Regions from separate parts of the Caballeronia sp. LZ032 genome, predicted to be linked through region 3. Evidence: predicted binding sites of a transcription regulator. Region 3 holds the regulator's gene; each other region holds the start of a gene.
What was found. The regulator HrcA, encoded in region 3, represses chaperone genes, less so after heat shock. The targets are predictions, from matches to a motif close to TTAGCACTCNNNNNNNNNGAGTGCTAA.
Positions count from the first base shown of each region.

Region 1: a site for HrcA is predicted at 2,079-2,105, ahead of rpoH (RNA polymerase sigma factor RpoH). Genes of this name have one in related genera too.
Region 2: a site for HrcA is predicted at 1,581-1,607, ahead of QCE69_RS11640 (co-chaperone GroES). Genes of this name have one in related genera too.

Region 1 is NZ_JARUXP010000001.1:230,531-236,084, forward strand. It holds gene nagE (N-acetylglucosamine-specific PTS transporter subunit IIBC) at 1-925, shown strand, start outside; gene rpoH (RNA polymerase sigma factor RpoH) at 1,064-1,999, opposite strand; gene QCE69_RS01115 (acyloxyacyl hydrolase) at 2,378-2,944, shown strand; gene QCE69_RS01120 (nuclear transport factor 2 family protein) at 2,989-3,372, shown strand; gene leuA (2-isopropylmalate synthase) at 3,412-5,076, opposite strand; gene QCE69_RS01130 (hypothetical protein) at 5,075-5,209, shown strand; gene ybiB (DNA-binding protein YbiB) at 5,531-5,554, opposite strand, start outside.
Region 2 is NZ_JARUXP010000001.1:2,491,176-2,496,729, reverse strand. It holds gene QCE69_RS11650 (DUF2242 domain-containing protein) at 1-668, opposite strand, end outside; gene QCE69_RS11645 (DUF4148 domain-containing protein) at 885-1,223, opposite strand; gene QCE69_RS11640 (co-chaperone GroES) at 1,687-1,977, shown strand; gene groL (chaperonin GroEL) at 2,073-3,713, shown strand; gene QCE69_RS11630 (hypothetical protein) at 3,831-4,262, opposite strand; gene QCE69_RS11625 (DUF72 domain-containing protein) at 4,291-5,070, opposite strand; gene QCE69_RS11620 (hydroxymethylpyrimidine/phosphomethylpyrimidine kinase) at 5,125-5,554, opposite strand, start outside.
Region 3 is NZ_JARUXP010000001.1:399,800-405,353, forward strand. It holds gene recN (DNA repair protein RecN) at 1-296, opposite strand, end outside; gene QCE69_RS01885 (NAD kinase) at 331-1,227, opposite strand; gene hrcA (heat-inducible transcriptional repressor HrcA) at 1,486-2,502, shown strand; gene hemH (ferrochelatase) at 2,635-3,702, shown strand; gene QCE69_RS01900 (RNA-binding S4 domain-containing protein) at 3,728-4,135, shown strand; gene QCE69_RS01905 (hypothetical protein) at 4,107-4,268, opposite strand; gene grpE (nucleotide exchange factor GrpE) at 4,657-5,265, shown strand; gene dnaK (molecular chaperone DnaK) at 5,497-5,554, shown strand, end outside.

The sequences.
Region 1 (5,554 bases), 170 kb from region 3:
GCTGACGGGGCTGTCGCTTGCGATCTGCTCCGCGCTCGGCATCCATCTGGGCTTCACGTTCTCGGCGGGCGCGATCGACTACGTGCTGAACTACGGGCTGTCGCAGCGCGGCTGGCTGGCGCTCGTGATCGGCGTGATCTATTTCGTCATCTACTACGGGCTGTTCCGCTTCTTCATCCGCCGCTTCAACATGGCGACGCCGGGCCGTGAGCCGGCCACGACCGACGCTGAAACCGATGCCACGCAAACGGTGGAAGGCGGCCTGATTCCGCCGCTGCCGGGCACGGTGGCCGCGTCGGCCGCGAGCTCGCGTGCCGCGAAGTACATTGCCGCGCTGGGCGGTGCGTCGAACCTGACGCTCGTCGATGCCTGCACGACGCGCCTGCGTCTCTCGGTCGTGAACTCGGAGAAGGTCTCGGAAGCGCAGTTGAAGACGATTGGCGCGCGTGGCGTGCTCAAGCGCGGCGCGACCAACGTGCAGGTCATCATCGGGCCGGAAGCGGATCTCATCGCCGATGAAATCCGCGGTGAACTGGAGCATTCGTCGGAGCGCGGCGCGACGCCGGCATCGTCGGCGCCGGCGCAACCGGCGGCGGCTGTTGTGGCATCGGCCACGGCTACGGCTACCGCGACTTCCGGCGATCAAACCGCCGGCCCGCTCGATCCCGATCCGCTGCGCTGGCTCGCGGTGTTCGGCGGCGCGACCAATGTGGCCTCGCTCGATGCCGTCGCGGCGACGCGCCTGCGTGTGGTCGTGCGCGATCCTTCGTCGGTGGATCGGCAGCGGCTGTCGGCGCTGGATGTGGCGTGGGTGTCGGCGGATACGTTCCACATTGTCGTGGGCGCGGCGGCGCAGCGTTATGCCGCGCAGATGTCGACGCGTCTGTCGAACAATGGCGGCGGCGCGGCGCCCCTGCCGGCGTGATGCGGTGATGGAGCTGTCGTAACGTAACGGCGCCTGCGGGCGCCGTTACTCATGCTGCATTCGGAGCAAGAAAAAAGAAAAGGCCGGCCGTCTTGCGACGGCCGGCCTTGCAGTTTCTGCTTAAGGCATAGTCAGGCGTTACGCGTAGTCGTGCAGCGCGGAACGCATCTTCTTCATGGCGCTGGCCTCGATCTGGCGAATGCGCTCCGCCGAGACGCCGAATTCATCGGCCAGTTCGTGCAGCGTCTTGCCGCCCGAGCCGTCGTCCTGCACGTCGAGCCAGCGCGCCTCGATGATGCGGCGGCTGCGCTCGTCGAGCGACTCCAGCGCGTCGGCCAGGCCGTCGCTTTGCAGCTTGTCGAACTGGCGCGCGGCGATCACATTGGTCGGCTCGTTGTGCGAGTCAGCCAGATAGGCGATGGGCGCGAACGCTTCCTCGCCGTCTTCCACCTGGCCTTCGAGCGCAATGTCGCCGCCCGACAGACGCGTTTCCATCTCCGCGACTTCCTCGCGCTTCACGTTCAGTTCGCTCGCGAGGCCTTCGATCTCGTCCGGCGTGAATGCCGCATGGCTGGTCTTGTGGCTGCGAAGATTGAAGAACAGCTTGCGCTGGGCCTTCGTGGTTGCGACCTTGACCATGCGCCAGTTGCGCAGAATGTATTCGTGGATCTCGGCCTTGATCCAGTGCATGGCGTACGACACCAGGCGCACGTTTTGCTCCGGGTCGAAACGCTTCACGGCTTTCATCAGACCGATGTTGCCTTCCTGGATCAGGTCCGCGTGCGGCAGGCCGTAGCCAAGATAGTTGCGGGCGATCGACACGACCAGCCGCAAGTGCGAAAGCACCAGCTGGCGCGCGGCGTTCAAGTTGCCCTGTTCGCGGAATTCAGTGGCGTACTGACGTTCCTCTGCTTGCGACAGCATCGGAATACGGTTCACTGCTTGTATGTAGGAATCGATGTTGCCGATCTGGCCGGTCAACATCGACGACTGTGCGTACGTCAGCGCGCCTGCCGAAGATGCCTTGGCAGGTGCCGAGCTCAGTACATTCGGAAGGGTCATCGCATTGGACACGCTCATAAGCTCCTTAATCAACAATTGCTGTTTGCCTTGGCCTTCTGTTGATTCCGGCCGCGGCAAGTCAAGCACGATATTAGCACTCCGGTTCAACGAGTGCTAAGTGTTAGAGGGGAGGGATATGCGGGAGTTCCCACAAATGCTATCAGAGTTGCGGGTTTAATAGGACAGACTGTTGCGGCGTACAAGGTCAGACTTACCGATATGGGCGGCAGTGTCGAATGTATTTCCAGTTTGAACCTGGCAGACGAAAGATAATTCAACGAAAAGTGTAAGGCAGCAGCAAATCCTGCAATTGTTTTAAAAGGTCTCTAGAATCCGCCAGACGACTGTCGTCTCGTGAACCCGCCTGTCATCGGAGCATATGGGGTGCCCATGCATAAAAAAAAGAGTTCCTGGCTGAGTCCGCTGTCCCGTCTGGCAGTCTGCGCCGCATTCGGCCTGGCCTCGGCTGCCGCGCATGCTGACCGGTTCGGCGTGCAGTTTGCCGGCGGCGTCGCGGATCGCGACATCAAAAAAGCCGATCTCGGCCTGGTCTGGGATCCCGGCCTCACCTGGTGGGAAATCGGCGGCTTCCATTTTACGGTCGTCGGGGAGGGCCACGTGTCGTACTGGCATACCACTGAAGACAATGCCGTGCACCCGAACATCTGGGAATTCGGTCTGACGCCGGTGCTGCGTTTCGTGAAGAGCTCGGGCTATTTCCGGCCGTTCATCGAGGCGGGCGTGGGCGTGCGGCTGCTGTCGCACACGCGGATCACGCAGGACTTCACGGTGTCCACCGCGTTCCAGTTCGCCGACATGGTCGGCGTCGGCATGATCTTCGGCGAGAAGCAGAACTATCAGGCGGGCTTCCGCTTCCAGCATCTCTCGAACGCCAGTATCAAAGAGCCGAATCCTGGTATAAATTTCAGCCAGCTCTATCTGCAATACAACTTCTGACGAGGCGCCGGCGCAGCGGTTCCTCGACTCAAGAGGACCGACAGATGCCGGCGAAAACCATTGAGGCCATCCGCGGCCTCGAGCGCGACCGCTTTCGGGCCATGGTCGAAGGCGACGGCCCGGCGCTCGACGCGCTGCTGGCCGAGAACGTCTGCTATGTCCACACCAACGGCAAGCGCGAAACCAAGCGCCAGTTCATCGACGCGATCACCGCGGGCCGGCGGCGGTATCGGCAGATCGAGATCCAGTCGCAGGACGTCTTCGCAGCAGGCCGCGACACCTGCCTGGTGTCGGGGCGGGCGCTGATCGAAATGGAATCGAAGAACGGCGCGCTGCTGTTTCCCATCGCCTACACCGCGGTCCACGTCCAGAGCGAAGGGCAGTGGCAGCTGCTGGCGCTGCAGGCAACGCGCGTTGCACTCGAATAGCACTCGAATAGCTGCGCGCGCCGCCCCCTCAACCCGGCGTTACGCCGTCTCCACCGTCTCGTCCTGCCGTTCCACCTGTCCGACGCGCTTCGAGCGGTTCACCGCGCTCACGACCGCATCGGCGACCGCCAGCGCCGGATTCGCATGCACCGCGACGCCGAAGCGCGTCTGCCCGTCGCCGACCCGGCAGCCGACGAACGCCGCCGTATCGCCGCCCGCCGTCACGGCCGTTTCAAGCCAGTTGACGCTGGCCTCGATGCCCAGCACCGACGCGACCGTCCGCGCCCATGCATCGCCGCTCGCCGCATTCGAGGCGCTCGCCGCGCCCGGCACCGTGACGCGCTTGCCGAACACCGACAACGTCGCTGCGTCCACGCGCGACACCGGCCCGCCCGCGTCGAAATACTCGCGCTTGAAGAGTTCGCAGATCGCCTCGCCGCCGATTTCCGCGCCCGAGGCATCGGTGACCTGCTGCACGGCGTGGCTGAATTCGATCTGCACGCGGCGCGGCGGCGTAAAACCGAGGCCGCGTTCGAGCAGATAGGTCGCGCCGCCCTTGCCGGACTGGCTGTTGACGCGAATCACGGCGTCGTAGCTGCGGCCGAGATCGGCGGGATCGATCGGCAGATAGGGAATTTCCCAGACGGTGCCCGGCTCGCGCTGCGCGAAGCCCTTGCGGATGGCGTCCTGATGCGAACCCGAAAACGCGGTGAACACGAGGTCGCCGGCATACGGATGACGCGGATGCACCGGAATCTGGTTGCAGCGTTCGACCAGCCGGCGCACGGCGTCGATGTCCGAGAAGTCGAGGCCCGGATCGATTCCTTGCGTGTAGAGATTGAGCGCGAGCGTCACGAGATCGACGTTGCCGGTTCGCTCGCCGTTGCCGAACAGGCAGCCTTCGACGCGGTCCGCACCCGCCAGCACCGCAAGTTCCGCGGCGGCGACCGCCGTGCCGCGATCGTTGTGCGGATGCACCGACAACACGATGCTGTCGCGGAAGCCCATGTTGCGGTCCATCCATTCGATCTGGTCGGCGAAGACGTTGGGCGAGGCGGCTTCGACCGTGGCAGGCAGGTTCACGATCATCTTGTGATCGGGCGTCGGCCGCCACATCTGCGCGACGGCGTCGCACACCTCGCGCGCGAACGGCAGCTCGGTCATGCTGAAGGTTTCGGGCGAGTACTGATAGGTCCAGTGCGTGCCCGGCCGGGTGGCCGCGCATTCCTTGATCATGCGCGTGCCTTCGACCGCCAGCGCCTTCACCTCGTCCTTCGACTGGTTGAACACGATCTTGCGGAACGACGGCGCGATCGCGTTATAGAGATGCACGATCACCTTGCTCGCGCCTTCGACCGCCTCGAACGTCCGTTCGATGAGTTCACGCCGCGACTGCACGAGCACTTCGATGGTGACGTCGTCCGGAATGCGTTTTTCGTCGATCAGCTTGCGGACGAAATCGAAATCCGTCTGCGATGCCGAAGGGAACCCCACTTCGATTTCCTTGAACCCGATCTTCACCAGCATCTCGAAGAATTCGAGCTTGGCGGCGATGCTCATCGGCTCGATCAGCGACTGGTTGCCGTCGCGCAGGTCGGTGCTCATCCAGATGGGCGCGCGTTCGATCGTGCGATTGGGCCAGCGGCGGCCATTGAGGCGGACTTGCGGGAACGGGCGGTATTTCTCGGCGGGGCTCGGCATCATGATCGTCGACCTCTTTTCGGACGGTTTGCGTAGCGCCTGCGAGAGCGGCCGGCACCGGCGGCTGGCCGGGCACGGCGGGATGCACGAGAAACCGGGCGGCGCGCGCGTTCGCGTGGATCACCAGCGATGGTGACGCCTGCGACCAACGTGAACGTGCGCGAAGCAGCGTGCATGTGACCCTCGCGTTTCCGTTTCGCGGGATGCGCGAACGAAACACTGACGACTACAGGTGGTGAGAAAGGAACTGCGGGAACGGCGAAAAACGGGCGGAGGACCGGGCGCCTTGCGACGCACGGCGCTACGTCTGGCGACTTACGCTAGACGTAGCGATAGGGGCCGCGCTAGGCGGCCCGAAATAATTCGGAGGGAGGTGTTCGGGGTGAAGCTCATGCGCTCGACTTTAAACCACCGTTGAATACCGTGTCAAATGGCGATCCCGATGAAGCCTGGCCGCTCAGGCGGTCCGGCGCACCACGTC
Region 2 (5,554 bases), 2.1 Mb from region 3:
GTCGGGATGGCGGTGGCGGCGGCGGGCGTCTGCACGACGATCGGCGTGGGCGTGAGGTCCGGCGAGTTCACGATCAGCGAGGGCGCGAGCGGCTTGCTCTTCACCTCGTCGGCGGCGACGGGCGCGCTGCGCGGCACCGTGTTCAGATAGTGGCTCATCAGGTTGAAGAAGCGATCGTAGAACTTGCCGGCGGGCACCGTTTCGCTCGAGATCTTGACCATCGCGTCGCTGTTCGAGCGGATCGGCAGCGACAGCGAACCGAGCACGCTCAGTCCCACGCTCGCCGACGTATCGCTTTTCTTGAGCGCATAGCCGTCCTGGACGGCGTTCACATACGCGATGCTCTGATTCGTCGCGTTTTCCCCCGGCGTGCAGACCACATGAAACGACACCACGACGTGGGTTTCGGCGCTCGGCTGGAAGTTCTTGGTGGCGTCGACGGTATCGGGCTGGCCCATGGTCGTCAGGAAACCTTGCGAGAGCAGGGCGCGGCGCGCGGCCTCGCAGGTTTCGTTGACGGTGGCGTCGTAGTTGCGCGCGAACGGGCTCGCGCCGGTGTTGAACAGCTCCTGCTGGTAACTGGGGGTGGTGGCCGAGCGGCCTCCGCAAGCGGTGAGGGCAATCAAACCAAGGAGAACGAGACTTGAGCGCAGCGACGGCATGGACATAAAGCGGCGGATCCGGAGTGTGGGTCAACGGCAGAGACAAATTGTAGTGCCGTCGGACTGGACGATGAAAAAACGCGGTATGCAACCCTCGTCCGATCCGTGACTGACAGCGTGATGAACCGGCGTGCGCTTGAGGTTCATCGGAAGGCGCAAAAACCCGGCGCGGGGCCGGGTTGTCTGCTGCTGGTGCTGCTGCTTATGCTGCGGCCAGCCGGATTACGGACGATTGAAATCGACCGGATTGGCGGCTTCGGGACGCACGACGCGATCCAGGAAGTTCAGCCGATGCGCATGGCCTGCCGCAGAGGCGCCTTCAGCCGCGCCGCCGAAGGCGCTTGCATTGGGCTGGCTGGCGCCGACCCGGGCTTCCGCAGCCTGGATGTCGGCCGGATAGGTGGTTTGATCGCCGACCGGGTTATAGCCGGCGCGCTCGAGCTGGACCAGTTCGGCACGCACCTGGGCACGGGTGACGGGACCGTCTTCGCGGGCCTGGGCAAAACCGGGAGCGGCCAGGACGGCAACGATGGCAAGGGCGGGAACGATGGACTTCAACATGACGACCTCCGAATCTTGATTGGGGAAACGATGCGGCAGTAAGTGGTGGTGCTGCTTGCTGTTGCTTCGTCGTTGAAGGCAGTCTAGTTCGCGGCGATCTAGGTAAAAACCCTGATTCGGATAAATCAGAATTCTCTAATCGACATTAATCGATTCAATCGGGGTCTGAGGTCTCATAGGAGACGTCCTGATTTCACGCCTGAAAATGCGGGCCTTCCGTGAACCTTTTCTTCGCGGACCCGGTCAAGACGAATCCATGCGGTTCTCGCCAACTGGCCGGCAAATTCGAAAAAATTTCACCGCTACGGGATTACCCGCCGTCGTCATCCTTGAAATTGTCAAATCCGGTCCATATAATTGGCACTCACCGCACGCGAGTGCTAACAAGTTTGCCGTCCCGCGGGCATTGCCTTGCAGGACGGGTTTTCCAGCGATTTCAGTCTCAATCAAGAGAGGAGTGTGTATGAACCTTCGTCCTTTGCACGATCGCGTCATCGTCAAGCGTCTGGATCAGGAAACCAAGACCGCATCGGGCATCGTGATCCCGGAAGCCGCGGCAGAAAAGCCGGATCAAGGCGAAGTCCTGGCCATCGGCCCGGGCAAGCGCGATGACAAGGGCGCGCAAATCGCCCTCGACGTGAAGGTCGGTGACCGCGTGCTGTTCGGCAAGTACGCCGGCCAGACCGTCAAGGTGGACGGGCAGGAACTGCTCGTCATGCGCGAAGAAGACATCATGGCCGTCCTGGTCAAGTAAGCATCCTTCCTGCACGTCTGGCTTCGCCCTTTGCAGCAGCCCCTCGGGCGCGCATGGCGAAGCCGGAAAACTGAATCGAATCAAGGAGTCTTGATATGGCAGCTAAAGAAGTTACTTTTGGCGATTCCGCACGCGCCAAGATGGTCGAAGGCGTGAACATTCTGGCCAACGCGGTCAAGGTCACGCTGGGTCCGAAGGGTCGCAATGTCGTGCTCGAGCGTTCGTTCGGCGGCCCGACGGTCACCAAGGACGGTGTCTCGGTCGCGAAGGAAATCGAACTGAAGGACAAGCTCCAGAACATGGGCGCGCAAATGGTCAAGGAAGTGGCTTCCAAGACCAGCGACAACGCCGGCGACGGCACCACGACCGCTACGGTCCTGGCGCAATCCATCGTCCGTGAAGGCATGAAGTATGTTGCCTCGGGCATGAACCCGATGGACCTGAAGCGCGGCATCGACAAGGCCGTTGCTGCCGCCATCGAAGAACTGCGCAAGATCAGCAAGCCTTGCACGACCAACAAGGAAATCGCGCAAGTCGGCTCGATCTCGGCGAACAGCGACACCTCCATCGGTGACCGCATCGCTGAAGCCATGGACAAGGTCGGCAAGGAAGGCGTCATCACCGTCGAAGACGGCAAGTCGCTGGAAGACGAACTCGACGTCGTCGAAGGCATGCAGTTCGACCGCGGCTACCTGTCGCCGTACTTCATCAACAACCCGGACAAGCAAGTCGCCGTCCTCGAAAACCCGTTCGTGCTGCTGCACGACAAGAAGGTTTCGAACATCCGTGACCTGCTGCCGGTGCTGGAACAAGTCGCGAAGGCTGGCCGTCCGCTGCTGATCATCGCTGAAGACGTCGAAGGCGAAGCGCTGGCTACGCTGGTCGTCAACAACATCCGCGGCATCCTGAAGACGGTTGCTGTCAAGGCTCCGGGCTTCGGCGACCGTCGCAAGGCCATGCTGGAAGACATCGCGATCCTGACCGGCGGTCAAGTCGTCGCGGAAGAAACCGGCCTGACGCTCGAAAAGGCAACGCTGGCTGAACTGGGCCAGGCGAAGCGCATCGAAGTGGGCAAGGAAAACACGACGATCATCGACGGCGCTGGCGAAGCCGTGAACATCGAAGCGCGCGTGAAGCAAGTGCGCAAGCAGATCGAAGAAGCGACGTCGGACTACGACCGTGAAAAGCTGCAAGAGCGCGTGGCCAAGCTGGCCGGCGGTGTTGCAGTGATCAAGGTCGGCGCTGCGACCGAAGTCGAAATGAAGGAAAAGAAGGCACGTGTCGAAGACGCACTGCACGCAACCCGTGCAGCTGTGGAAGAAGGCATCGTGGCGGGCGGCGGTGTGGCGCTGATTCGTGCACGTCGTGCGATCGACGGCCTGAAGGGTGCGAACGCCGACCAGGACGCCGGTATCAAGATCGTTCTGCGTGCAATGGAAGAACCGCTGCGCCAGATCGTGACGAATGGCGGCGAAGAAGCGTCGGTCGTGGTGGCAGCGGTTGCTCAAGGTTCGGGCAACTACGGCTACAACGCGGCAACGGGCGAGTACGGCGACCTGGTTGAAGCCGGTGTCGTGGACCCGACGAAGGTCACGCGTACGGCGCTGCAAAACGCGGCATCGGTGGCAGGCCTGCTGCTGACGACCGACGCAGCCGTTGCCGAACTGCCGAAGGAAGATGCTCCGATGCCTGGCGGCATGCCCGGCGGCATGGGCGGCATGGGCATGGACATGTAAATTTGGCTTCACGCCGGACTACATGGGCGCGAGTCTCGAAAGGGGCTCGCGTCATGTCAGAGAAAACCTGCAGCGATGCAGGTTTTTTTTCGTCCGCCTTTTCCTGACACGACACGCCTACTTGTTCATGTCGTCGCGCAGCTTCTGCGCCGCAGCCTTGTAGTCGTAGGTCGGATAGAACTCCGTGCGATATCCGCCCCACGCGGTACTCTCTATCGCGCGATTCACCTCGCGCAGCCGGTCGGCCGGCACGCGCAGCGTTACCACCTGGCCGATGCCCATCATCACGTACCACGACACCACTTCCACGCCCGGCGGCGGGAACTGCTTGAAGTAGCCCTGTTCCTTGAGTTGCTGATTGATCTGCGGAAGCGTCTTCGATTCATCGTGCTTGAGGAAGATCGTCAGCAGGAAAGTGCCGTCGCCGGCGGGTGTGGCGGCGGGTGGCGGCGCTGCGTTCTGCGCTTGCGCGGGAACGCAGAGGCCAAGCAGACCAGCCAGCAGCGCGGCTTCCAGTAAGCGGGTGAGTCGTCCTGCCGGCTTGTGCATCGCGTGAACCTCCGTCGCGTCGAACGCTTCAGACCTTGTGATGAATCCGCAAGCGCTCCATCAGATGCAGCGCGTTGGGCTGGGCATGGCCTTCGGCCGTGTTGTCGAAGACGCACCAGACCTCGGCCGTCTTTTTGGCGCGGGTGTGCAGCGTGCGCGCCAGATCGTCGAGATAGGTGTAGTTGTAGGAACTCTTGTAGAGCTCCGGCGAACCGTGCAGCCGCACATACACCAGTCCGCCATCCGCCCGGTGCCGGATTTCGCAGTCGTCGGGAATCGGGTCGGCGTCGACATAGGCGATGTGATGCGCCTTCAGCAGCGCGGCCGCGTGCGTCGTGAACCAGCCGTGCTCGCGCGCTTCGCAGGCAATCGGCAGATCCGTGCGCGCACGCAGCGTCTTGAAGAAAGGCTCGGCGATGTCGTGATCGAAGGGCAGGCTGGGCGGCAGTTGCACGAGCCAGCAACCCAGCCGGTCGCCCAGTTTGCCGGCGGCGTGCAGGAATTCGTCGAGCAGCGCTTCGCTGTCGACCAGTCGCGCTTCGTGCGTGATGGCCTTCGGCAGCTTGACCGAAAAGCGAAACGAGTCGGGGACGCTCTCCGCCCAGTGCGCGTAGGTTTCCGGCCGATGCGGCTTGTAGAAACTCGTGTTGATTTCGACGCACGTCAGCGTGTGCGCGTAGCGCTCGAGATGCGAGCCTTCGCCGGGGAAGCTGGCTGCGACAGCGCTCGACAGACCCCAGCCCGCGCAGCCGATGCGGATCGCGCCTTGTGGGCCGGGCTTGTGCAGATGGGGCAGTCGGTACGGCATGCGTTCGCGAAGCCTCCCTCTTGGGGTTCACTGCAAGTGGTTCACTGCAAGAACTCAGTGCCGCGCTTCTCCCGGCAGACCGGTGGAATCGTCGGACAGCGAGGACGCCTCGCCTTCCTCGTCCGCGTCATTCGAGCGCGCCCAGAAAAAGCGGTCAGGCAGATAGGCGCCCATGCCCGGTCGAAACGCGGCGCGCGCCGCCTGGAACACATATTCCTGAGCCTCGCGCGCGGCTTCCGCAGGCTCCTGGCCGTTCGCCAGCAAGGCGGCGATGGCCGAACCCATGGTATCCGTCAGACCGACGACGCGATGCACCGCCCGGTCCCATATGTCCTGACGCACTTGTCCCTCTTCGCTGTACAACGTGATCACGTGCCGGTGCGTACCCGCTTCCAGGGCCAGCACGTACTCGCAGCCCTGCGACAGCAGGTGTGAAATCGCCGTGTCCAGCGTGGGCGATTCCGCGTCGCTGTCCGGTTGCGCG
Region 3 (5,554 bases):
GAGTCGATCACCCGTCGCAACATCACGGTGTCGGCGCCTGCTTCGCCAAGCGCGTGCTCCTCGAGCCAGGTAACGACCAGCGCATGCGTGGAGAATTCGGCGGTGATGTCGGCGCGCGGCTGGCCGGTGCGCACGACGCCCGCGTCGCCGCGCGCGCCGAGCGTGAGCGCGAGGGCGTCGATCAGGATGGATTTGCCGGCGCCGGTTTCGCCCGAAAAGACCGTGAAGCCGGAGTCGAACTCGATGTCGAGCGCGGCGACGATGACGAAGTCTCGAATGGAGAGGTGTCGGAGCATGGATGCTTCGCGGAAGAGGGTCTGGCGAATCGGATCAGAGAGTGGAGGTGTCCTGCGACGGATGCTCGTTCCAGTGCAGCTTCTTGCGCAGCGTCGCGTAGGTGCTGTAGCCGACCGGATGCAGCACCGGCACCGTATGCTTCGAGCGGCGGACCTCGATGGCGTCGTTGAGCTCGACGGCGGTGAAGGACTGCATGTCGAAATTCACGTTCACGTCCCGGCCGCCGATGATCTGGATGGTGACCTTGGAGTCGTCGGGCAGCACGATCGGACGGTTCGACAGCGAGTGCGGCGCGATCGGCACGAGCACGAAGCCTTGCAGCTGCGGATGCAGGATCGGCCCCGCCGACGACAGCGCGTAGGCCGTCGAGCCGGTGGGCGTGGCGACGATCAAGCCGTCCGAACGCTGGTTGTACATGAAGTGCCCGTCCACCGAGACGCGCAATTCGGCCATGCCGGAGAAGCCGCTGCGATTCACCACGACGTCATTGAAGGCGAGCGCGTGATAGATGGGCTTCTCGTTGCGTACGATGCGCGCTTCGAGCAGGGTGCGTTCCTCGCGCTCGAACTGCCCGGCCAGCATTTGCGGGATGATCTCGCTCATTTCCTTGAGCGGAATGTCCGTGATGAAGCCGAGGCGTCCGTGATTCACGCCGATGAGCGGCGTCCTGTACGGCGCGAGCTGCCGGCCGATGCCAAGCATGGTGCCGTCGCCGCCGAGCACGATGGCGACGTCCGCGCGGGCGCCCATCTCGGCGATGGAGAGCGCCGGGAATTCCGTCACGCCGACCTCCTTCGCGGTGCCCGCCTCGAACACGACCTCGAAGCCTTGCTGCGCGAGGACATCGGCGAGCGCTCGCAGCGGCGGCTCGATGCCTGGCGTATTGGGGCGCCCGACGAGGGCGACCGTCTTGAATTGACCGATTTCCATGCCGGCATTACACCATAGTCAGTGAGCGAAAAGAACCGTGGGTCCCGCGCCGCAAGCGCTCGCGCACGTCTGGGCGAAACGCGCGCCGGCATGCCCATTGTTTCTCGCTAGAATGGAGCGGACGTTGAACGCGATGCGGCGCGCTGCAACGCGAGGCAACGTGACGCAGCGTGAGAATCGTGGAACGCCAGACCCACCCCAACTCTACCCATGAGCCGCGGCGCGCCGCCACCTGCCCCATTGAGCTAAAATCCGGCCATGCTAGACCCACGTGCACAAACCCTCCTCAAGACGCTGATCGAGCGCTACATCGCCGAAGGTCAGCCGGTCGGTTCGCGCACGTTATCACGGCACTCCGGCCTGGAGCTGAGCCCCGCAACAATCCGCAATGTGATGTCCGACCTCGAGGACCTGGGCCTCGTGGCGAGTCCGCATACCTCGGCGGGACGCATTCCGACACCGCGCGGCTACCGCCTGTTCGTCGACACGATGCTGACTGTGGAAGCGCCGCAAGACGAAGCGATGACAACCGCGGTGAAGACCCGCTTGCAGGGCGAGGAACCGCAGAAGATCGTCGCGGCCGCGGCGAGCGTGCTGTCCAGCCTGTCTTCGTTCGCGGGTGTCGTACTGACGCCGCGCCGCAGCCACATGTTCAAGCAGATCGAGTTCATGCGGCTGTCGGACAAACGCATTCTGCTCATCATCGTCACGCCTGAGGGCGACGTGCAGAATCGCATGATGGCGACCCAGCGCGATTACTCGCCGTCCCAGCTCACGGAAGCCTCCAACTACATCAACGCGCATTTCGCGGGCCTGTCCTTCGACGAGGTGCGCCGCCGCCTGCGCGAGGAAATCGACCAGCTGCGCGGCGACATGACCACGCTGATGCAGGCCGCCGTGGTGGCGACCACCACCGAGACGGACCCGATGGACACCGTGCTCATTTCCGGCGAGCGCAACCTGCTGGAAGTGGCCGACCTCTCCTCCGACATGGCGCGGCTGCGCAAGCTCTTCGACCTGTTCGACCAGAAGACCTCGCTGCTGCAACTGCTCGATGTGTCCAGCCACGCGCAGGGCGTGCAGATCTTCATTGGCGGCGAGTCGAACCTGGTGCCCATCGAGGAAATGAGCGTGGTTACCGCGCCGTACGAAGTGAACGGGAAGATCGTGGGCACGCTCGGCGTGATTGGCCCGACGCGCATGGCCTACAACCGTGTGATTCCGATCGTGGATATCACCGCGCGGCTGCTCTCGATGTCGCTCAGTCATCAGTGACGTCCTCGTTGCGCTCATCTTGACGGGTGTCGACGGGCGGCGCTACTCGGCCATTCGGCCGATGATGCGGCCGAAAGCGCGCCGCTATAATGGTCCTCACCTTTCAGCCACCGCCTCCGGCCCGCCTGCCCTATGCGTTTCGACCTCGAGTTGCCCTCGCAGCCCAGCGCTTCTCATCGCGTCGCGGTGCTGCTGATCAATCTCGGCACGCCGGACGCGCCCACGCCGCGGGCCGTGCGCAAGTATCTGGCGCAGTTCCTGTCGGACCCGCGCGTGGTGGAGATTCCGTCGCTGGTCTGGCAATTCATCCTGCGGCTATTGATCCTGCCGCTGCGCGGGCGCGCCTCGGCCCGCAAATATGCGCAGGTGTGGATGCCGGAAGGTTCGCCACTGCGGGTGCATACCGAGAAGCAGGTGGAAGGATTGCGGCGGCTGTTCGCGGCGAACGACTATCGCGTGATCGTGGACTATGCCATGCGCTACGGCACACCCGGCATCGGCGCCATGCTGAATCAGCTCAAGCTCGAAGGCGCGGAGCGCATCCTGCTGCTGCCCATGTATCCGCAGTATTCGTCCTCCACCACGGCCACCGCCTTCGACGACGCCTTTACCGCCCTGAAGCGCGTGCGCAATCAGCCCGAGATCCGCACGGTGCGCCATTACGCGGATCATCCCGCGTATATCGCCGCGCTCGCCGAGCAGGTGCGCGACTACTGGCGGCATCACGGCGCGCCGGATTTCGCGGCCGGCGACAAACTGGTGCTGAGCTTCCACGGCGTGCCCAAGCGCACCATGGATCTCGGCGATCCGTATCACGACCAGTGCCAGCAGACCGGCTCGCTGCTCACCGCCGCGCTAGGGCTCACGCCGGTCGAGTGCCGCGTGACCTTCCAGTCGCGCTTCGGCCGCGCGGAATGGCTGCAGCCCTACACCGCGCCCACGCTCGCAGAATTGGGCGCGGGCGGCGTGACGCGCGTCGACGTGTTTTGCCCCGGTTTCACGGCGGATTGTCTGGAGACCATCGAGGAAATCGGCATCGAGGTGCGCGACGAGTTCCTGAAGGCCGGCGGCAAGCACTTTCACCGGATTCCCTGCCTGAACGCGTCGCCTGCGTGGATCAAGGGCATCGGCGAAATCGCGGCGCAGCATCTGCAAGGGTGGCCCGTGCAGGCGCCGCAGCCGCTCAGCGCGGTCGCGTGAATCCGGCTTCAACCAGCATGCAGCGATGAACTACAAGATTTCGACGGATCCCGGCGCGCGCCTGCGCATCGACAAATGGCTGTGGGCGGCGCGCTTCTTCAAGACGCGTTCGCTCGCGAGCGACGCGGTGGAGAAGGGCCGCGTGAAGATCGGCGGCGCGGGCGTGAAGCCTTCGAAGGAAGTGCGCGTGGGCGATCTCGTCGAGATCGATATCGAGCGCATTGTCTGGCGGGTCGAGGTGCTGGGCGTGTGCGACGTGCGCGGGCCGGCCAGCGTGGCGCAGACGCTCTATGCCGAGACGGAGGACGGACGCGCGCAACGCATGGCCGAAGCCGAACGGCGCCGGACCTTCCGCGAGCCGGCCGCGCAGCTGCAGGGCAGGCCGACGAAGCGCGACCGGCGCGTCATCGACAAACTTTCTGGTTCGGATTGAAGTAGCGTTCCATGGTGGCGTGAACGCCGCCGTATTCGGTGGTGCGGTCGGTGACCGCGCCTGACATGCAGATGGTGGTGGTGCCCGCGACGAGTACCAGGGCGACCACCGCGATAGCAAAGGTCAGTTTCATGGTACCCCCGGTAATGGGTTTCCCCGGCCACGAGGCGCATGCAGGTGCATGCGGGCGCTACGGGGCAGGGTCAGGAAACGGGCAAAGGCTGAAGCGGGTTTGAAGCATTCGGAGGATTAGGGTTAACGTGCGTCCTGCGGGTGCTTCTCTGGAGTGTAGGAGACCGGGGGCTTTCCCTCAATCTCATTCTGCGCGGTGCGGCAAAACGCGCGTTACCGCTCGTTTCAGGCGTCAGCGCTTCGTCTGCACGCTGAAATTCGTCCGAAAAGTTCGCCGTCACAGCTTGAAAATGTCCGTGACGCCCCAACTTCCGCAGCTAGTGCGGAAGACAGCGCCAATGCCCTGTTTTCTCATCCGATTCAACTCACAGCAATACACATTCAGCGACATGGAAAACACGCAAGAGAATTCAGCGAGCCAGAACCCCACGCCCGCCGACGAAACCGCGCGCCAGGCCGCCGATGCCACTCCTGGCCAGGCCGCAGCCGAAACGGCGCAGTCCGCGCAGCCCAACGCAGCGTCTGCCGCGCAGCCCGCGCCGGACGCGGCCGATGCCGCGCTCGCCGAGGCGCAGGCCACCATCGTCGCGCTGAAAGAAGACTTTCTGCGCGCGAAGGCGGAGACGGAAAACGTCCGCCGCCGCAGCCAGGAAGATGTGTCGAAGGCGCATAAATTCGCGATCGAAAGCTTCGCGGAGAACCTGCTGCCGGTGCTGGACAGCCTGGAAGCCGCGCTGGCCGACCAGTCGAGCGACCTCGCCAAGGTGCGCGAGGGCGTCGAACTGACGCTCAAGCAGCTCACGGGCGCCCTCGAAAAGGGCCGTGTCGTGGCGTTGAACCCAGTGGGCGAGAAGTTCGATCCGCATCGTCATCAGGCCATTTCGATGGTGCCCGCCGAGCAGGATGCCAACACGGTCGTTTCGGTGCTGCAGAAAGGCTACGTCATTGCCGACCGCGTGTTGCGTCCGGCGCTCGTGACTGTCGCAGCTCCGAAGTAAGGCGCTCGAGCGAACCAGCCGGTGCGTAGCCGGCCGCTTCGCAAAAAAACTATAGACCGCATCGGTTTCAGGGTCTTGAAATCGAAACTGGCGCACTTATCTTGCGTACAGGTATGAATTTTGGGTGTTCGGCCCGGTAAATCGGCGAATGAGTCGGCGGATCCGCCGGCATCGGGCGATCCAACTCGCCGCCGCAACGCCACTGCGATCAAAGCTAGGAGAGGATAAAAAATGGGCAAAATCATCGGTATCGACCTCGGCACCACGAATTCGTGCGTGGCGCTGATGG